DNA from 2 places in the Catenibacterium sp. AM22-6LB genome. Region 1 is predicted to be linked to the other one. Evidence: predicted binding sites of a transcription regulator. Region 1 holds the regulator's gene; the other holds the start of a gene.
What was found. The regulator HrcA, encoded in region 1, represses chaperone genes, less so after heat shock. The targets are predictions, from matches to a motif close to TTTTAGCACTNNNNNNNNNNNAGTGCTAAAA.
Positions count from the first base shown of each region.

Region 2: htpG (molecular chaperone HtpG) is a predicted target of HrcA. The motif match lies at 1,889-1,919, and genes of this name have one in related genera.

Region 1 covers NZ_QTUM01000023.1:7,661-10,882, forward strand. The annotation lists gene hemW (radical SAM family heme chaperone HemW) at 1-988, shown strand, start outside; gene hrcA (heat-inducible transcriptional repressor HrcA) at 1,114-2,136, shown strand; gene grpE (nucleotide exchange factor GrpE) at 2,162-2,734, shown strand; gene dnaK (molecular chaperone DnaK) at 2,752-3,222, shown strand, end outside.
Region 2 covers NZ_QTUM01000009.1:4,175-7,396, forward strand. The annotation lists gene htpG (molecular chaperone HtpG) at 1-1,829, opposite strand, end outside; gene DW269_RS03465 (hypothetical protein) at 1,947-2,351, opposite strand; gene DW269_RS03470 (DNA methylase) at 2,348-3,222, opposite strand, start outside.

The sequences.
Region 1 (3,222 bases):
TCTAGAACGATTAAAGGAAGAACTTAACGCTCTTCCCCATCATATAATGAGAACTATTTATATAGGAGGAGGAACACCAAGTGCTCTTTCTTTAAAACAATTAGATATCTTATTAAGCATGGTTGATCCTTTTGTAGGTGATGATACTCTTGAATATACAATAGAAGTCAATCCTGAATCAGCAACGCTTGATAAACTAGAATGTATGCATACTCATGGTGTCAATCGAATAAGCGTTGGTGTACAGACATTTAATAATGATTTATTAAAAAGGATTGAACGTTATCATACTTCTGATATTGCGAAAGAAGTAGTAAGAAATGCAAAGGCTATAGGCTTTAAGCATATCTCTATTGATCTCATGTATGGACTTCCTGGACAAACCTTAGAAGATGTAAAAGAAGACTTGCATATTGCCCTATCACTTCCTGTTAATCATTTATCTTATTATTCACTTATATTGGAGGAACATACACGTTTATATGATTCCTTTGAACCTCTTGATGAAGAAACAGAAGGAAAGTGGAGTGATTATATTGTAGAGACACTTTCTCATGCTGGTTTTCATCGCTATGAAGTCTCTAACTATGCGTTAGGAAATCATGAATCAGAACATAATAAAGTTTATTGGCATTATGATAACTATTATGGTGTGGGCATTGGTGCGACAGGTAAAATAGATAATGAACTTATTTCTCACTCGCGTAGTCTTACTGATTACTTGCAGGGGAAGAATACAATATATATAGAAAAAGAAACAATTGAAGATACAATGTTTAATCATCTTATGATGTCTTTACGTCTAAAAGAAGGATTAGACCTTGATGAATTTAAAAGAAGATATCATTGTTCTGTAGAAGATGTCTATAAAGAAGCTCTCACTAAGAACCTTGGTAATCATTCGTTGATTATTGAAAACAATCATTTGAAAACAAATGATACACTCGATCTTCTTAATTCCATTCTTCTAGATTTCTTACCAGAATAAATGGTTTCTCAAATTAGAGAAACCATTTTTAATATAAACTAGCACTAAAGTCTTGACACTGCTAAAAAAGAATGTATAATGAATCTAGCACAAGAGGAAAAAGAGTGCTAAGGAGGTGCTTGGGAATGCTTTCGGCAAGACAAATGCTTATATTTAAATATATTGTCGAAGAGTTTATTGAAACAGCAGAACCTGTTGGATCTAAGCTTCTAATGACAAAATATGAATTACCATATTCAAGCGCCACTATTCGAAATGAAATGAGCAAGCTTGAAGAACTTGGCTTTCTAGTGAAGACACATACATCTTCTGGTCGTGTTCCTTCTAAGAAGGGATATTACTATTATGTAAATACTTTGCTTCAGCCAAATGTCGATGAACAGGTAAAGAATCAGGTTGCAACTATCTTTAGTGATACACATCAATCATTGAATAGTTTGATTAAAGAAAGCTGCGAAATGTTAAGCCAGTTGACTGATCTAACGGCGGTTGCTCTAGGACCTAATTCAAGTTATGAATCTCTGCAGAACATTACACTTGTTCCAATTGGGACGCGCAATGTGACTGCGATTATTGTAACGGATAAGGGACATGTAGAAAATCGAGTTTTCACTTTATCTGAGACATTGAGTTTGGATGATTTACAATCTTGTGTGGCGGTAATGAACGACACATTAGTAGGAACGCCAATTAATCAGGTGGCAGATAGATTAGAAAACGATGTCAAGCCAATCCTCAATACGAGAATCAAGGAACATGAAATCTTGTTTAATGCTTTCTTAGAAGCATTTATGAAGTTTGCAAGAAACAATGTATATTTCTCTGGTAAAGATCATTTGCTGTATCAACCAGAATACAATGATGTCAACAAGTTAAGAAAATTAGTGAGTGCATTTGAAAATTCATCAAACTGGAATTTCTTAGCACCAACTGATGATGATGGTATCAAGGTATTAATTGGTGATGATTCAAATGTATCTGGACTTGATGATGTATCAGTTATTTCATCTTCTTTTGATACAGGAGGAGCTAGTAAAGGAACGATTTCTGTAATCGGTCCAACACGTATGCCTTACAAGAAAGTTGTATCGCTTGTAGAATATATTACTGAAAATATAGAAAGAATCATCAAGGAAAATGATGAGTAGAAGAGGTGAGACCATGGCAGAAGAAATGAAGAAAGAAGCAGAAGAAACTGTTGAAGAATCTACTAAGGAAGAAGCTGAAAAAGTAAAAGAAGAAACAACTGAAGAAGCAACTGAAAAAACAGCTGAAGAAACAGTAGATCCTAAAGATGAAAAGATTAAGGATTTAGAATCTCAAATCAACAAGTGGAAGACAGATTATTATAAAGTATTCGCTGATATGGAAAACTTAAAGAAAAGACTTAAAAATGAACATGCGAATCAGTTAAAGTATGCAATGCAGTCTTTTATTGAAGAGTTATTACCAGTTATTGATAACTATGAAAGATCATTAACTGTTGAACCTGAAAGCGAAGAAGGTAAGAATATTCTTAAGGGTAATAAGATGATTTTGAACCAGTTAATGAATATTCTTGGTAAGAATGGTGTAACTGTGATTGAAGCACAGGGTAAGGAATTTGATCCAAATATGCACCAGGCAGTCATGCAGGATGATAATCCTGACTTTGGTCCAAATATTGTGACTGAAGAATTACAAAAAGGTTATATGTTAAAAGATAGAGTAATTAGAGCAACTTTAGTGAAAGTGAATAAGGATTAATAGGAGGAGAACTTATTATGAGTAAAATTATTGGTATTGATTTAGGTACAACAAATTCATGTGTCAGTGTTATGGAAAATGGTGAAGCAAAAGTAATTGCAAATCCAGAAGGAATGAGAACAACTCCATCAGTTGTTGCATTCAAGAACGGTGAAATCATCGTTGGTGAAGCTGCAAAGCGTCAGGCTGTTACAAATCCTGATACTGTAGCATCAATCAAGAGACATATGGGTACAAACTATAAAGAACATGTAAATGGTCGTGATTATACACCAGAAGAAATTTCAGCAATGATTCTTCAGAACTTAAAGGCTACTGCTGAAAGCTATTTAGGTGAAAAAGTAACTAAGGCAGTTATCACAGTTCCAGCTTACTTCAATGATGCTCAGCGTCAGGCTACTAAGGATGCTGGTAAGATTGCAGGTCTTGATGTTGAACGTATTATCAACGAACCTACAGCTGCTGCACTTGCCTATGGTGTAGATAAA
Region 2 (3,222 bases), on a different contig from region 1:
AATCCAGCAATTAATAGTGCCTGATCAAATAGAATAGATGCATATTCATCAATCTTTACAGGTTCTTTTTCATATACAGACTGTAATGATTTAAATAAATCGTGATCTGGGTTGATTTCAAGAATTCTTCCTGCTTTCACACCCTGTGCATCTGGCATCTGGTTTAATACCTTTTCCATTTCAAATGATACACCATCACCACTTGCAAGACATACTGGGTGAGATTTTAAACGATGAGATAACTTAACATCCTGTACCTTATCACCTAAAGCCTTCTTAACGATTTCAAGTAATGGTTTATTGTCTTCAGTCTTCTGTTCAAGTTCTTTCTTTTCATCTTCTGTTTCTAAGTCCAAATCACCCTGAGTGACATTCTTGAATGTCTTAGAATCATAATCTCTCATCATCTGTAAGCAGAATTCATCTACATTATCAGTCATATATAACACATCATAGCCTTTAGACTTAACAGATTCTACCTGTGGTAATAAATCACATTTTTCTACTGTTTCACCAGAAGCAAAATAGATTTCCTTCTGATCTTCAGGCATAGCTTCTACATATTCCTTTAATGTAATAAGTTCTTTCTTATCAGAAGAATAGAACATAAGTAAGTTCTGAAGCTTATCCTTCAACATACCATAGCTGTTATAGATACCAAACTTCAACTGCATACCAAAGTTCTTGAAGAAAGTCAAATATTCATCACGATCATCCTTCAACATATTTTCAAGTTCAGTCTGGATACGTTTTTCAATCTTATTAGCCATGACTTTCATCTTTCTGTCATGCTGTAACATTTCACGAGAGATGTTTAAGTTTAAATCCTGTGAATCAACTAAACCTTTCACAAATCTGAAGTGTTCTGGCACTAAATCTTCTGCATGATCCATGATGAAGACACCGCGTGAATAAAGCTGTAAGCCTTTCTTATAGTCTTGTGAATAGTAGTTCATAGGTGTTTTAGAAGGAATAAATAATAATGAAGTATAAGAGACAGCACCTTCTACAGTATTATGCATCACTCTTTGAGGGGCTTCAAAATCATTGAATTTTGCCTTATAGAATTCATCATATTCTTCTTTAGTGATATCTTTCTTCTGACGTTTCCATAAAGGAACCTGTGAGTTTAAAGTCTTGTTTTCTACAACATCTTCATATTCATCGCTGTCTTCTTTCTTTCTAGAAGTAGTGACATCCATCTTGATTGGGTAATGAACATAGTCTGAATATTTCTTAACAAGTCTTTCGATTTCATACTGATCAAGATATTTACTGTAATCTTCTTCCTCAGTATCTTTCTTTAAATGAAGTACAATAGTTGTACCATGTGTTGCTTTTTCAGCTTCTTCAATAGTATAACCATCACTTGTATCACTCTTCCATAAGTAACCCTTATCTTCTCCATATTTCTTAGAATAAACATCTACTTCATCAGCCACCATGAAGGCACTATAGAAACCTACACCGAACTGACCAATGATATCTACATCACTGACACCTTTTTCTAAGGCATTCTTGAATTCAAAAGAGCCAGAATTTGCGATAGTACCTAAATGTTCTTCTAGTTCTTCTTTATTCATACCAATCCCTTCATCTGCAATTGTAAGGGTTCTGTTTTCCTTATCAGCAATTAGGTTGATAGCCATATCCTCTCTTGAGAAACCAGAAATATTTTCTTGTAATGCTTTATAATAAAGCTTATCACTTGCATCACTGGCATTCGAAATCAATTCTCTTAAGAAGATTTCCTTATGAGTATAAATAGAATTAATCATTAAATCGAGGAGTCTTTTAGACTCTGCTTTAAATTCTTTCTTATCTGACATTTTTTTACGCTCCTTTAGCACTCTAGTATTTTAAATGCTAATGACAGTATACACACCTTTATTAGCATTGTCAATATTTGAGTGCTAAACAATCAAAAAGACTGAAATGAATCAGTCTTAATCCTTCAGTATACTTATATGATAAATATCTTCGATGAGAATGGCTGTTTTATCTAGTAGTATCACTCTTTTATTGATTTCATCAATATCTTTAAACTGACCTCTTACTGTTACGTAAGACCCACCCTCTTTATACTCATCTTCTAGAAAGTAATCTATCGTGATAAAAGGATGTTCTTTTTTATTAATAAGTAGATTGTTAAGTACTCTATTTAATACTTGTCTTTTATCTTCATCTAATATACGTTTTTGAGTCGTAAGTCTTCCTGCTTCACTTATTTTATCTACATGTGTCTTAAGAGCTGCAAAGGGTGCAAACTGAGCCGCTCTATTATTCATGGACATTCTTGGATGATTTATTGAAGTAGGATGTTTCATATTGATTATATCGTCATAATTCATGCATTATGCCCTCCTATCATTTTATTTCTATCTCTAGTTGTGGCCCCTTCCTGAAGATCAGCGCCTTTAAGTAAGGCATTCTTACCATATTTCTTCTTAATATCAAGTGTGACACTCTGCAATTTCTTTTCTTTAGATAAATCCACTTCTATCTTTTCTTCATCAAATAAAGAAAGCTGTTTATAGGTCATAGGAATATCATCATCACTTCTTATCTGTGTTGCAGTTAACTGAATTCTTCTTATTGTAAGTGCATGATTTATATGTGAGTGATAGAAACGTAATAAGGCATCGCACATGAGCTTATAAGAAGATGTATATCTATCTAAATTAATTGTTCCATGGAGATGCTTTGGAAGCTTTCTGCCATAACGATCTTCCATGATTTCTCCACGATATTCCTTCATATTCTCAATATCATAGCCAATTGTAAGGACAAGCTTATTAGTCACTAGATGCTTTTCAAAGAGATCCATGCTTAAGGATTCTATCATTTCCTTTAAAATGATTTCAGTTTTCTTATAATCATAAGCACATGATAATACCTGACCTGTTCCAATACTTTTAGAAGGTGCCTTGTAGGCCTTAATGGCAGGCATGGTACAAGGTTCCCAACCCCAGGCATGATCAATAAACAGTTCTGCATTGACTCCAAATAGATTGTATAGTTTTTCTTCATCTTCTAATGAGCATCTTGCGATATCACCCATTGTATATAACCCGATATTATTGAGTTTCTTAGAGATACCTTTACCGACTCTCCAGAAGTCGGTCAAAGGTGTATGAGACCATAATAGTTTTCTATAGGCATACGTGTTTAAGTACGCAATACGGGCCCCTTTTTCGTCTGGTTCTTTATGTTTAGCGACAA